One region of the Planococcus sp. PAMC 21323 genome, then DNA from elsewhere that is predicted to be linked to it. Evidence: riboswitches for the same ligand, from Rfam matches in the RefSeq annotation. Region 1 holds a riboswitch; the other holds the start of a gene.
What was found. Region 1 has a riboswitch for lysine ahead of PLANO_RS04885 (Na+/H+ antiporter NhaC family protein). Riboswitches for the same ligand answer to the same signal wherever they lie in the genome.
Positions count from the first base shown of each region.

Region 2: another riboswitch for lysine. It lies ahead of dapA (4-hydroxy-tetrahydrodipicolinate synthase); the one in region 1 lies ahead of PLANO_RS04885 (Na+/H+ antiporter NhaC family protein).

Region 1 covers NZ_CP009129.1:975,514-983,011, reverse strand. Annotated here, with positions in the region: gene PLANO_RS04910 (TIGR01457 family HAD-type hydrolase) at 1-170, opposite strand, end outside; gene PLANO_RS04905 (DUF86 domain-containing protein) at 160-615, opposite strand; gene PLANO_RS04900 (YutD family protein) at 700-1,062, opposite strand; gene lipA (lipoyl synthase) at 1,077-2,000, opposite strand; gene PLANO_RS15945 (methionine/alanine import family NSS transporter small subunit) at 2,143-2,274, opposite strand; gene PLANO_RS04890 (sodium-dependent transporter) at 2,290-3,810, opposite strand; gene PLANO_RS04885 (Na+/H+ antiporter NhaC family protein) at 4,002-5,579, opposite strand; lysine riboswitch at 5,687-5,868, opposite strand; gene PLANO_RS04880 (bifunctional metallophosphatase/5'-nucleotidase) at 5,940-7,283, opposite strand; gene PLANO_RS04875 (sulfite exporter TauE/SafE family protein) at 7,296-7,498, opposite strand, start outside.
Region 2 covers NZ_CP009129.1:2,834,144-2,841,641, reverse strand. Annotated here, with positions in the region: gene PLANO_RS14010 (mechanosensitive ion channel family protein) at 1-86, shown strand, start outside; gene PLANO_RS14005 (YsnF/AvaK domain-containing protein) at 211-1,002, opposite strand; gene PLANO_RS14000 (YflT domain-containing protein) at 1,136-1,681, opposite strand; gene rpmG (50S ribosomal protein L33) at 1,902-2,051, shown strand; gene rpsN (30S ribosomal protein S14) at 2,102-2,371, shown strand; gene dapA (4-hydroxy-tetrahydrodipicolinate synthase) at 2,417-3,307, opposite strand; lysine riboswitch at 3,434-3,612, opposite strand; gene PLANO_RS13975 (class I SAM-dependent methyltransferase) at 3,717-4,328, shown strand; gene ypfJ (KPN_02809 family neutral zinc metallopeptidase) at 4,386-5,231, shown strand; gene PLANO_RS13965 (TraB/GumN family protein) at 5,363-6,529, shown strand; gene PLANO_RS13960 (hypothetical protein) at 6,644-6,889, shown strand; gene PLANO_RS13955 (efflux RND transporter permease subunit) at 6,989-7,498, shown strand, end outside.

The DNA of each region.
Region 1 (7,498 bases):
TTTAGTTGTTGTTGTGTCATCGATGCATTGTTTGTAATGTAAAAAGGTTCGATTTCTTGTTGCTGTAACCGTTCAACAAATTCCGCTGCCTCTTCAACTACTTCTGATCCGCGGTAAATCGTTCCGTCTAAATCCAGGCAATATGCTCTATACCTTTTTCTAGTTTCCATCTTTTATCTCCGGTATAAATGCTGAAACTGGGCCAAGCTCGTGAACTAAATAATGTTCTACTTTTGGACCAAACGCTTTTAATGATTCGATGTTTTCATCCAACGCATTCACAACAGCTTGCTGATCTACCTTCATAAATTCACGTACTAACATTTTCCGCAAAGCAATTACTTTTTTTAATGGCAGGTCCATCTCTTTAGTAATTACTTTTTCATCCACTAAAATATCAATAATGTCATCGTAACTTCCCGGGTCGCGCATAATAAAGCCATCTATCATTGAATTTCCTACATCGATAATCGCTTCGATAATATTTGCGCCTACGCGCTCTAAAGCAAGTTTGTCTCCAATAGATGTCCACTGCTGTTGTGCCTCATAAAACTCCAATAAAGAATTCATATACTGAATCGTTTCAGTGATTTTGCTTCGGTCAATAAAATACATAAAAATACCCTCCAATAGGCGTTTGAAAATCTTCTATTTCTCTCTTTATCATATCATAATGCATAAAAAAAACCCTCTAGCAGATTAAACGTCTGCTTCGAGAGTTTGTACTTCTGGTTCTAATTCTTGTACTTCTTTTACTTCTTGTTCTGCTTCTTCAATTGGAGGAGTTGCTTTTCCAACTTTTTTTATAACAAAATAGGCACAGCCAAAATTGCAGTATTCGTAAAGGTAGTCCTGCAGCGTACTTATTTTCGTATCATAAGTCGCCTTGTGATTTATGTCTTCAAAAAATCCTTTTAACCGTAATTGTCCATAGCCCCAGTCACCTAATATATAATCATATTTCGATAAAATTTCGCTGTAACGAGTAGTTATTGCTTCTTCTTTAAAGCCTTCTCGGTGGTCAATTAGTATATCATATTGCCATTGATCCAATGTAATCATATTTTCACCATCCATTAGCTGTTTATAGCAGCTGTTTGTATATCGCCGAGACGCTGACGCTCTTTAGCAGCTGCATTGACTTGCTCATCCGCATGATAGCTGCTTCGAACCAACGGACCTGCTTGGCAATGAGAAAACCCTTTGGTCATCGCAATTTCCCAGAGTTCCTTGAATTCTTTTGGCGAATAGTATTTTTGTACACTTAAATGTTTTTTTGTCGGCTGTAAATACTGACCGATTGTCATGATATCGACATCGTTCGCGCGCAAATCATCCATTACTTCAATAATTTCTTCTTTCGTTTCTCCCAAGCCAATCATTAACGAAGATTTTGTTGGAATTTCCGGATGCATTTCTTTTGAACGCTTTAACAGCTCAAGTGATCGATCGTATTTAGCACGTGCACGAACTCTCGGTGTAAGTCGACGTACAGTTTCGATATTATGGTTTAAAATATCTGGTTTAGCATCCATTAGTCGTTCAAGGTTTTCATAGACTCCACCCATATCAGACGGCAAAACTTCGATTGTTGTAAATGGATTAGCACGTTTGATCGCTCGAATTGTTTCAGCAAAAACTGTTGAACCACCGTCTTTTAAATCGTCTCGTGCAACTGCTGTGATGACTGCATGTTTTAAGTTCATCATTTTTACAGATGCTGCTACACGTTCTGGTTCCTGTAGATCTAACTCATTTGGCAATCCTGTTTTGACTGCGCAGAAACGGCAAGCTCTTGTACAAATTGCTCCTAAAATCATAAAAGTTGCCGTTCTTCGCGTTCCCCAGCATTCATGGATATTTGGACATTTTGCTTCTTCACAAACCGTATTTAAGTTGTTTTCTCGCATCATTTTCTTTAAATCTGTATAGTTTTCATTGGTGTTTAATTTAATTTTTAACCAATCAGGCTTTCTAAGATGTTCTTTTTTTTCTGACATGCACATCTTCCCCTGTCTATCTGATTTGAATAGGAATCTAATTCAATTCCAAATGTATCATAAAGCTCTGTTCCTCACAAGTTGCCATCGTGCTCCAAATCCATAGAAAAGCCCGGAAACTTTTCGTTTCCGGGCTTTTATTTTATAGGTTATTTGTAGCGCTTGAATTACGTTTCTTTTTGCCGGTATTAACTGCGTGAAAAATACTGGCAGCTAAACCTCCCCAAACTAAAACCATACCAATAATCATAACTACGATTGAACTTGTTGACATATGCTACTCCCCCTTTTAACTACGCTCGTCATATTCACCTTGATTTTTATGCCATTTTGCAATAGAGAATAGGATACCGAATACTATTGCAGCCGAAGCTACTGCTACGCCGCCTGATAAAGTAAACATGTTAGAATATCCTTCATAGTTACCTGTTTCCGTATCAAACTCTTGTAAAATGTTCATTTTCAGTAACCCAAACATCATATAGCCTAAGACAATTGGCGTGATAATTCCGAGGCTGACTTTCCACCATGCACCCAGATGAATATCTGAAATTTCGTTTGCATGAGCTTTAAGTAAGTCTGCTTTGCGGAATACCCAAACAACTAACACAACTTCCACTAAACCGACTGCAGCAACACCAAATTGGTTGATAAAGTAATCTGCAAGATCTAGGAAGAATAATCCACCTTGAGTTGCGAATAAAATTGAAATTAGAGCCGCAAGTCCGCCACCAAATACAACAGCTTTTCTGCGTGAAATTCCGAATTTCTCAGTGAATCCAGCAACATACGTTTCTGTAATTGACATTAATGATGTCAATCCAGCAAGTGTTAACGATAGGAAGAATAGGAATCCAAACAATCCATTAAAACTTGGGAACTCATTAATGATTTGTGGGAATACAACAAATGCTAAGCCGACACCCGCTGAAGCTACTTCAGAAACTGGAACTCCTTGTTGTGTCGCCATAAATCCAAGTGCTGCGAAAATTCCGATACCTGCAAGTAATTCAAAGCTTGAGTTAGCAAACCCTGTAATAAATGCATTATTCGTGATATCTGATTTCTTCGGTAAATACGATGAATAAGTGATCATGATCGCAAATGCTACAGATAAACTAAAGAAGATATGTCCATAAGCTGCGACCCAAACCGATGGATTCATAATGGCAGTAAAATCAGGTTGGAAAAACGCTTCCAATCCAATCAAAGCACCATCTAGTGTAATTGCTCGAATTACCACTGCTAAGAAAATAATAACTAACGTTGGGATGAAAATTCGGTTAGCCATTTCAATTCCTTTTTTAACACCGGCAAGTAAAATCCCGAGTGTAATCGCCCAAACAAGAACTAAAGGAATAAACACACCCCAGACAATCCCACCTGTTTGCCCTGGACTAACTGTAAGTTGTAAAAATTCATTGAATAAGAAGTCTTGTGTATCTGTACCCCATGCCTGATTGAAAGAAAAAATAGTATAGCGCATTGCCCAAGCAATAATAACGGCATAGTACACGGATATAACAAAGGACACAAACACTGCCCACCAACCAAGCCACTCTAATTTTCTACCGCCCATTCGGAAAAATGATAACGGTGCTGACCCTCTATACTTATGGCCGATCGTGAATTCTAAAATTAATATTGGTATACCGGCAGTCAATAATGCAAATAGGTATGGTATAAAAAAGGCACCCCCACCATTTTCATACGCAACATATGGAAAACGCCAAATGTTACCTAAACCTACTGCAGAGCCGACGGCTGCCATGATAAAACCGGCACGTGTACCCCATTGCGAACGTTCCATCTCTCTTCCCCCTTAGTATTCCCATTCTTTTTACATAAAAATAGGAATTTTGTTTGTTTTCAGATTATTTACTAATCTAAAATTAGTATACCGAGAGAGCGCTTTAATGTAAAGATGATTTCGAAATTTAATTGAAAAAAACTATTGTAGCAAAAGTAAAAAGGCAGAGGATAAGCTCCTCTGCCTTACTTCTATAAATTATTTTGCTGTTTTTCAATAATAGTTGTCCGTTGGGACCATACTACAAACAGTACTGCTAGAACGATTAGTACAGCACCTAATGACAGTAACAAAGAACCAGTGAAACCTATGACAATGTACCCGATTGCAGCGATACCAGCAGCAGTTAATGCGTAAGGTATTTGGGTTAAGACATGGTCCATATGATTACTTCCTGCTCCTGTTGAAGACAAGATAGTCGTATCAGAAATCGGTGAACAATGATCACCGAATACTGCTCCTGCTAAAACTGCAGATAGTGCTGGCAATAATAGCGCAGGCTCTGCTTCGATCATAATTGTTCCAGCAATCGGTAAAAGTATACCAAAAGAGCCCCATGACGTTCCAGTAGAAAAAGCCATAACTCCTGCTAAAACAAATAACAGAACTGGCAAAATCGCTGTAGGGACATTGCCGTCAGAAACGACACCAGCTAAGTATGTTCCTGTTTCTAATGAACCGATCAAGGAAGTTAATGACCAAGCGAATACCAGGATTAATACTGCTCCCATCATGGACTTGATTCCAGCCCAAATTCCTTTGCCAATCCAACCCAAGTTGGCTGTTTTATTAACTTTCATTTGAAGCGAATAAAGAATTATAGAGGTTAATGCTCCAAGAAGTCCGCCTACCAATAGTGAAGCCGGCACATCTGTATTTTCAAAAATCAACCAAATATCAACCACTTGGCCAGCATTTTGGTAGCCCGTCCAAATCATCGCAACTACCGTTCCGACGATCAACAGCAAAATAGGAAGTAACAAATCTCTCACATGACCATGTGAATGAGTCGGAAATTCCTCTTTCATTTCGCCCGGAATTGTTTTTTCAGGATCGAAAAGCTGTCCTTTAGAAATAGCTAGTACTTCGTGTTTTTTCATTTCACCAAAATCAACATCGCGAACTGCGACGAAAAAGACGATAGCAAGAGAAGCGACTACATAAAAGTTCATTGGTGCCATCCAAAGAAATGCCTCAAGTGCAGAATATTCCACGAAAGTTTGACCTGCTAAAATCGTTGCAATGATACCGATAATCGCTGCTCCCCAACTTGATACGGGTGACACCACACAGACAGGTGCTGCAGTCGAATCGATAAAGTAAGCCAGCTTGGCACGTGAAACTTTGTATTTGTCCGTAATCGGACGCGCTACTTGTCCAACAGCCAATGCGTTGAAATAATCATCGATAAAGATGACCATGCCAAGAACAACTGTTAATACTTTTGCACCACGGCGAGATTTAATGTGAGTTGATGCCCATTCAGCGAAAGCATGACTGCCTCCTGAGAGACTAACAAATGCCGTAATTACACCTAACAGTAAGAGAAACAAAAGGATAAAGACGTTATAGGCGTTAAATCCGCCATCCCAAAAAATAATTGCGAATGATGTGAAAAGTTCCTGTAAGGCTTCTAGTGGTGCAAACCATGTAAGAATAATAGCTGCTGCCACAATCCCTGCGCCTAACGATAAAAGGACGCGACGTGTTAGTAAGACCATTACAATTGCAATAATCGGTGGCAAAATCGAAAAAATCGTATTCTCCATATTAACTCCTCCTTATTTTTGATGGGTGAAATTGAGAAAAAAAAGCTGACCTCTCCAGTTGGATAAAGTCAGCTTTCTACAATTCGTCTGTGCGGTAAAACATCAAACAACCCTGTAGCCCTCCATTTAAGCAATTGCTTAAATGACAGTGACATTCTTTTTCAGAATGCCCCCAACCTACTTCTTATGACCATAAGAAGTAAATTTCGGCAAAACTTCCTTTCAGATACGTTCAACGCGGTCAAACTCGCGCACCCTACTGATCAGTTTTGCAGCCTCTACCCACCATTATAACTTTCCTTTTAAGCATAGCCCAAATTCACGCTAATATCAACTGAATGTTTATTCTAACCGCCTCTACTACTTTAATGCTTTACTACGAAAATATTGACCAAACACGTCACGTAGAAATTCTGGCATATAATATGTTTTCCTAGCTCTTTTCAAACTCGGGAAAAAATAGCCGAATGTCAGCATGTCTAATGTAACCAACTGATAAATTTGATCATGTACAACTCTTCGGTCCCCTATATATAAACGGCGATCAATAAGCTCCATATTTAAATGAATCATTTTGCCAAACACCGCTCCTCGGAATCCCATTCCTTTTAACTCAAGTTGAGGCCATTCAGAATTCAAGGATTGCAAATAAATTTCTTTTAGCTCTGCACCACTTAGCTCGACGACACATGGATTGATGGGATGTGGCAACATCTTGTGAAAGTTATAACGTGTCATTTCTCCTTCGTGTAAGTCTTCCATAAATATTCCCGCATTGAATAGTGCACAATCAGCACCTGTAAATTCAATCATCGCTTCACCAAATAAAGTTGCAAGCTCTGAATCCTTGAACCATTCTGCTTTCAACTCTTTATCACTCCGAAATACAAGTTCATTCATTTGAATTCTTCCTTGTTCAATGAGATGTTCATCGAACTTTTCTTGAACTTCGCATAGTCTGGATACTTCAACTAATCGAGCAGAAGTTTTTTTGAAATCCTTCTCTACTGTAATATGACCAACAAAAAATCCGAATTTCCCAGCAGCGCCAAGTAATGTATTACCTTGCCATTTTCCATCATGAAAAACATGATGAGTATGCGCACCTAAAATAATATTAATTTGCGGGCAAAGTTCTGCCAATAACTCATCCTCTTTAATGCCTAAATGAGACAAACAAACAATCAAATCGGTTTTGTCTTTAATTTCTTCTACCGATTGAATGATGGCTCTTTTCGCGTCGGTGATTTGCCATCCCAGTTTGCGGTAAAACGGAGTAAATTCAGCAGTAGCACCAATCAAACCTATACGTGTCCCACTTGCTGTTTGAATAATTTTGTATGGTTTTGCCCATTTTGGTCGGTTGCCTTGCAAATCAAATAGATTTGAAACCACAACATCAAACTTAGCCTGAACATACAAATCATCCAACTCATCTTTCGACAACGTTATACCTTCGTTATTACCGATTGTGACCGCATCGTAATTTGCTTCGTTTAGCAATTGAACATTGCCTTTACCAGCTGTACCTTCTGTATAAGGATGAGAGCGATCAACATGGTCGCCAATATCCAAAACAAGACAAACATCGCCTTCTTCTTCGTGCCATCTTTTTCGTTCTGCTAAAAATGACTTTATACGCGGCCAATTTGTAAAATGACTATGCAAATCATTTGTATGATAAATATGAATCGTTTCACTCATGAAAACACCTCTTTAACTGCTGAATATTCCTTCGTAAATTGAACGTAGCCCAAGCACGAGAAGCACAATTCGTAGAATAGTTACTAATACTTCTGAATTGAGACGTTTGTTTAACGCTGCACCAACTTTTGCACCGATATAAGCACCTGGCACAACTGCGAGTGTGTATATCCAAGGAACGTTCCCTAATGAGATATGTGTAACCGAATTGACAA
Region 2 (7,498 bases), 1.3 Mb from region 1:
GGCTGTTTGCGGAACACGACATCGAAATTCCATTTCCGCAGCGCGACTTGCATATTAAAAGCATGCCGGAGATAAAAGAGAGTTAATAAATTACAGCATAGTTGCATAGTAGTGGCTAAAGGCAACGATGCTAAAGCAAAAAAGGAAGAGACCAGAGTCTCTTCCTTTGATTTTTATATAAGAGAGAAATTGTGCTAGTCTTAGTTACGTTTATTTATCTACGCGATTAACAACACCGTTTTCTTCAATGTCTGCGACTTCACGACGTACGGTTTCGTTGACGACTTGAACATCTTTAACTTTGCGTTTGCCGATGACGATCTCCTCGCGAACCACTTGTTTTTTGCCGATCTCGAGACGTTCTTCAGTAAGTGGAATATGAATGGCATCGCCTTTTTCATATACTTGTGCCGGAGTTAGTGTTGACTCGTCATAATCAGTTGTTGCTGCTGGAACAGTTTTTCTTTCAACCACAACTTCTTCTCGTTCTACAGGAACTTGGAATTTTTGGTTTTCTTCAACCATCTGTTTATGAACTTGAACTTCACCAGTTTGGACTTTTTGCTTCTCAACGCTCAAATGTTCTTCGTGTAAAGTAAGAGATTTTTCATCTGTATTAATTAAAGCTTCCGTTTTCGAGTTGATCTCTGCGTGTAGTGCCGATACGGGGCGGTTGCTTGTGTAAAGAAGCAGTTTGCCAAGTTCTACTTGTTGGAAATAATAATCTGTTTGTTCTTCGTCCAATCCCATGCGGTTAAACGCATCTTTCGTAATATCGTCACCAGCTAAAAATGAAATAAGTTTACCTTTAAAATTATCTCGGTCTTGTGTATCGATATGAACTGCGGTATGAGCAATCAGCAAGTCTATTTGTTCGTCATGCTTAGATACTAAAAATAATTCTTCTTCTTCATATCCTTTGGCTTTTAATTGACCAACTTGAATCAATACTTGCGCTTGTGCATCAAAAAGCCCAATGAGTTTATCTTCTTTTTTTTCCATGCTAATTCCTCCTATATTGTTCGCACCGATTCCATTTACTAAAATTCATTTACCCTATGATACATATAAGATAAACCTTACAAGCATAGTAAAAAGCGTATCCGAGTGATGATTCGGATACGCTTTTGGCTACTTAAAATAAATGTTGTTGGTCTTTTTTGTTATCTACCATCTTCGTTATATCTGATTCGTCCCGATGACTATTTGGGTTCACTGGTTCTGTATCTTGAATATTGCGCTCAACACCATCAATTGACTCTGGTTGAGAGCGCAAATGTACTTCTTCAGCAGTCGTCATTCGAGCAGTTGTAGGTGTATTAGTTTCGGGCTGATAAGTTGTGCTATAGTCGCTGTTCACATAAAGCACCAGCTTGCCATTTTCAACTTGTCGGTAATAATCGTCCGCTTCGCTGCTGCCTAATCCCATTTGTGTAAATGCATGGCGGGTAGAATCCTCACCAGATATAAACGCTTTGAATTTACTCATAATATTCTCATCTTCTTGCGCGTCTAAATGAACATTGGTTTGTCCTTGAACCATAGTTAGTTGCTCGTCGTGCTTGGCAATTACGTACATATCTTCCTCTTTAAAGCCTTGTGCTTTTAATTCGTTAATTTTGTGCAAAACCTCTGCTTGCACATCGTATGCTTGGATTAATGTTGTTCCTTCGTTAGTCATCTCGAATTCCTCCTAAATTATGATAAATCATTTGTAAAGTAAGTTAATGATTATGTACCCTGATGTTTTTTATAACAAACCCTTTTTGTTGAAAGTAGATTTTAACCGGATCTTAAAGTTTAAAATAAAAGCTTGCTTTCTTGTTTCTTTTTTTATACACTATAAAACGTAATTATTACTATTTATAAAAACTAAGTTTTAAAGTATAGGAGGAAATATAATGAGAGTTAATATAACACTGGCATGCACAGAAACAGGAGATCGAAATTACAGTACAACTAAAAATAAGCGGACAAATCCTGAACGTATTGAATTGAAAAAATACAGTCCACGTCTTAAGAAAGTTACTGTTCATCGTGAAACAAAATAATTTTTTTAATATTTAAATCGTAATAATTACGAATAATGAGAAGTGATGAAATGGCTAAAAAATCGAAAGTGGCAAGGCACGATAAACAGCAATTACTTGTAGAAAAATTTGCAGATCGGCGACAAGAACTCAAAGAAAATAGAGATTTTCAGGCGCTAGCAGCATTGCCGAAAGATTCTTCGCCAACACGTTTGAAAAATCGTTGTGGCGTGACCGGAAGACCAAGAGGATACATGCGTAAATTTGGAATGTCCCGCATCATTTTCCGAGAACTAGCACATAAAGGACAAATTCCAGGTGTAAAAAAAGCGAGTTGGTAAATCAATAAAAAACGCTGAAGTTTACAAACTTCAGCGTTTTTTATATTAGTTTGTTACTGCTTCAGAATGTAAATCAGGTAAAGATGCACGTAACGTTAAAGTTTCTTCTTCAGATAATGGAATCATCGGCAAGCGAACGCCACCTACTTGAACGCCCGTGATGTTGAGAGCCGCTTTAACTGGAGTTGGGTTTGGGGCAGCAAACAATGCTTTCATCGTTGGCAATAAACGTCTATGAATAGCTGCTGCTGTTTTGACGTCACCTGTTAGAAAGCTCGTCATCATGTCTTGCATATCGTTACCGATAATATGTGCAGAAACCGAAACAATTCCAGTGCCACCGATTGATAGCATCGGCAATGTTAAACTGTCATCACCGCTATAAACTGAAAATGAATCTGCTGTATTTTCGATAATTTCTGCCGCTGCGTCCAAATCGCCACTCGCTTCTTTAACCGAAACAATATTGCTAATTTGAGATAGGCGAATGATTGTCTCTGGAGACAAATTGACTACACTACGACCAGGTATGTTATAAAGCATGACTGGTAAATTTGTAGACTCGGCAATCGCTTGGAAATGTTGGAACATGCCTTCTTGTGAAGGTTTATTATAATAAGGCGTAACGAGCATGACACCATCAACGCCGACTTCTTCTGCTTGTTGCGTCAATGAAATAGAAGCGCGTGTATTATTGGATCCCGTTCCTGCAATAACTGGAATTCGTCCAGCGACTGTATTTACAGTAAATTGGAATAACTCTACTTTTTCCTCGATTGATAAGGTAGGTGATTCGCCTGTTGTACCTGCGACGACAAGTCCATCAGATCCGTTCGCGATTAAATGCTCGATTAATTTTTTGGTTGCTGGGAAATCGATTTCTCCTTGAAGGTCGAACGGTGTTACCATTGCTGTGATGATTTGGCCGAAATTCATAAACAACACACCCTTTTCTAATTTTTTCGTAGCTTAGAGGTGAGGGGCCAGTCAGGAATAAACAAAAAAGCAGCAACAGGGGGTCCCGTTGCTGCAGTAGAAACAATGTTTACCATTCGTTCCTGTGCATCAGATAGCCCTCCATATAGTTTCCTATATGACAGTCCTGTATTTGTTAAATACAGACCCAGCGCACGGAAATATGAGTTTTCCGTCACTTCGGCAAATCCCCCTTTCGGCAAACGTCAATGGACCTCATCGTCCTCGTTTTGCGTACTGATGGTTTTTGCGCCTCTATCCTACTCCATAAAAATGGAGCAAGAAATATTGAATTAGCTGTACTATAACAAAAATATCTGTTAATTGCAAGATAAAATACGTAAAATTTATAAGAGAGGAGTGAGCTAAAGTGAATGACCAAATATACGATCACCGACTAAATATAGTAACTGCCGAACACCAAAAAGGATTTACTGATTCTTTACACCATAACCGTTACGAGCCAACTCCCTATGATTTACTCGATATCCTGTTCGAGGATTATCGTTTAACTGCGCAAGATCAATTAGTGGATGTTGGATCTGGTAAGGGACGCTTAAACTTTTACGTTCATCATTTTTTCGGTGCAAAAAGTGTGGGAATTGAGATGAATCCTGCATTCCACGCTCAAGCTCTCGAAAATAAAAAATCTTATCTCACTCAGCATAAAGGCGCGGGGCCGAGCATTGACTTCTATAATTGTTTAGCGCAGGACTATCAAATTGCAGATCAAGACAATAAGTTTTATTTTTTTAATCCTTTTTCAGCCCAAGTGTTTATCTCTTTTCTCAATCAAATATTGCGCTCTGCTGAACAAGCTCCACGATCGGTTGATGTGGTTTTATTTTTTGCTTCACAAGAGTATAACGATTACTTGGAAACGAGTACGGCGTTTCAATTAATAGAAGAAATTACTTTACCCGATTTTCATAAAGATCCGCGTGAGCGATTTTTAGTTTATCGTCTACCTAAAATGGATTAAAACCAAAGTGATTAAGGGTATGCTAACTATAAAACCATTGTGAAACGAGGGACCCCTATGGAATGGAAAGGTAGAAAGACCAGCAGAAATGTTGAAGATCGAAGAGGTAAAGGTGGAGCGATTGTAGCCGGAGGTGGTATCGGAGGTATTTTAATCGTACTGCTAGTCGCATTTTTAGGAGGCGACCCAGGTGTTATTATGGATCAATTAGGTGGCTCGTCAGGAACGACGTCCAGTCAGCCTTACGAAGCAACAGCTGAAGAAGAAGAGTTGGCTGAATTTGTATCGGTCGTTCTTGCAGACACGGAAGACGTATGGACAGAAGTTTTTGCAGAAGAAGGCATGGAGTATGTAGAGCCGACACTTGTGTTGTATACAGGAAGTGTTGAATCGGCTTGCGGAACAGCGGGAGCATCGGTTGGTCCGTTTTATTGTCCGGGCGATTACAAACTTTATATCGATTTAAGTTTTTATAATGAACTCCAGACGCAATTCCAAGCACCAGGAGATTTTGCGATGGCTTATGTCGTAGCACATGAAGTCGGTCATCATGTTCAAAACTTACTCGGTGTCATGGAAGAGGTGCAGCCACTACGCAATCAATTAAGTGAAGAAGAATACAATAAAGTGCAGGTTCGCTTAGAACTTCAAGCAGATTATTTATCAGGTGTTTGGGCACATCATGCGCAAGGCATGGGTTATTTAGAAGAAGGTGACTTGCAAGAAGCTTTAACGGCAGCGAGTGCTGTAGGAGACGATACCATTCAACAACGTTCGCGTGGTTACGTCGTACCGGAAAGCTTTACACATGGCAGCTCAGAACAACGTCAGCGCTGGTTTAAAAAAGGATTCAAATCAGGTAATTTAAAAGATGGCGATACGTTTAACGCAACTGATTTGTGACCTTTCCTGTTTTTCTCTACTAAAGGAGAGGGTCGAGCATTGATATTTTTGCTATTCTAATTCATTATAAAGAATAGACAGTCTTTTCATCTGAGATGAGAAGAAATATAGTTCTATGAAGGAAGTACAATATGGTCGAGGATAATATTACACGCTTAGAATACGGCGAAAAAGAATTGATCTTAATTGGTACGGCGCATGTTTCAAAAGCCAGTGCTGAACAGGTTAAAGAAGTTATTGAGGCGGAACAACCGGATTCCGTTTGTATCGAATTAGATGCACAACGCTATGAATCGGTAACGCAAGATAGCAAATGGAAAGAAACCGACATTTTCAAAGTAATAAAAGAGAAAAAATCAAGTTTACTATTGATGAACTTAGCCATTTCTTCATTTCAAAACCGACTTGCAGATCAGTTTGGCATTAAACCAGGACAAGAAATGATTCAAGGAATTGCCTCTGCTAAAGAAGTTGGAGCAGAACTTGTACTAGCTGATCGCAATATTCAGGTGACGTTTTCGCGCATTTGGGGAAATATCGGTTTTATGGGAAAAGCACAATTGCTGACTTCTGTATTCTTTAGTATTTTCAGTAAGGAAACCATTTCAGAAGAAGATCTGGAAAAGATGAAGTCGCAAGACACGTTAAACGCTGTGATGGATGACTTTACACAAGCTTTCCCTAAGCTAAAAACACCGCTTATCGATGAGCGAGATCAATACTTGGCACAGAAGATTAAAGATGCGCCTGGTAAAAAAATCGTCGCTGTACTTGGTGCAGCGCATATTCCAGGAATCATAAAAGAAGTTCACAACAATCACGACCTAGAAGAACTATCACAAGTTCCACCAAAATCAAAATGGCCGAAAATTATCGGTTGGGCGATTCCGTTGGCGCTTGTTGCGATGATTGCTATTACGTTCATGAACAACCCGGCAGCTGGTATCGATCAGACAATTAGTTGGATTCTTTGGACAGCCTGTCTCGGCGCAATTGGAGCAGCCATTGCATTTGGTCATCCATTGGCGATTTTGACCGCATTTGTTGGAGGACCGATTGGTGCCTTGCATCCTCTTTTGGCTGCTGGCTGGTTTTCTGGGCTGGCCCAGGCTTATGTTCGTCGCCCGAACGTTGGGGATTTCCAAACCCTGTCGAAAGACGTCTTTACTCTCAAAGGATTTTGGGACAATAAAGTCACACGTGTCTTGTTGGTAGTCGTGTTGACTAATCTAGGTACTGCTGCAGGTAACGTTATTGGTGGCTTGGATGTCATTCGTTTGTTTTTCCAAAACCTATAAAAATGTAAGTGAGAAGGCAGCCGAAAAGGCTGTCTTTTTTTATAATAGTGTATGTTTATTTTGCAAATCGGGTATACATTCATTAAGTAAGGTGATGAACGGAGGCGCGTTAACGTGAGCTTTTTCCTGGTTGGGATTTTGCTATGGTCACTGGTGATTGTGTCAATTATATTGGCGATTGTCGGTCTATGGAAACGATCATGGAAAGCACTGGCTTGGAGCGGGATTGCACTTCTACCTCCAATGGCGCTGATTTTTTGGGGTGGAGAAGGCATTTGGTTCCGAATGTCTATTTTGTTGCCGCTGTTATTATTTATCGCTGCGTATTGGCTAAAGCAGCAGCAAATGCCAAACTTATAAACCAGATGGATATTCCATCTGGTTTTTGAGCTTTATTGCTAGTGTTTTTAATTTTGTAGTTATACAATTATTATACAAAAAAGTGGAGGGGGCGGAATAATGAAATACATATTAGATCGTAGCAAGTTATTCATATTTTTAATTTTAATTTTGTCGATTGTTGGCGCATATGTCTTTATTACATTGCCGCAACGTGAAATTCCAGAAACACCGTCAAGCCTCGTACTAATATCAACAATTTTGCCAGGTGCGGGACCTGAGGAAGTCGAAACTTCTATTACGAACCCACTTGAACGTGAAATTCAAAAAGTAGATGGCATTGCCTCGTTGCAATCGATTTCTTCTAATTCTGCTTCTATTATTACATTAGAAATAGAGGATGGAGAAAATCCAGATGAGTTCGTTAATAGCCTTCAACAACAAGCAAGTAGCGCAGCTTCGGAATTCCCTGATAACGCACAAGAACCAAGCGTTGAAAAATTGAGCTTCACTTCGCCTTTGGTATCGTATATGTTTTACGGAGATACAGAAGAGTTAGCTGATATGGAAAAAACTTTGTCAGCTTTGTCTAAAAAGGTAGAAGTTGTTTCTGGCGTTGCTGGGACGACT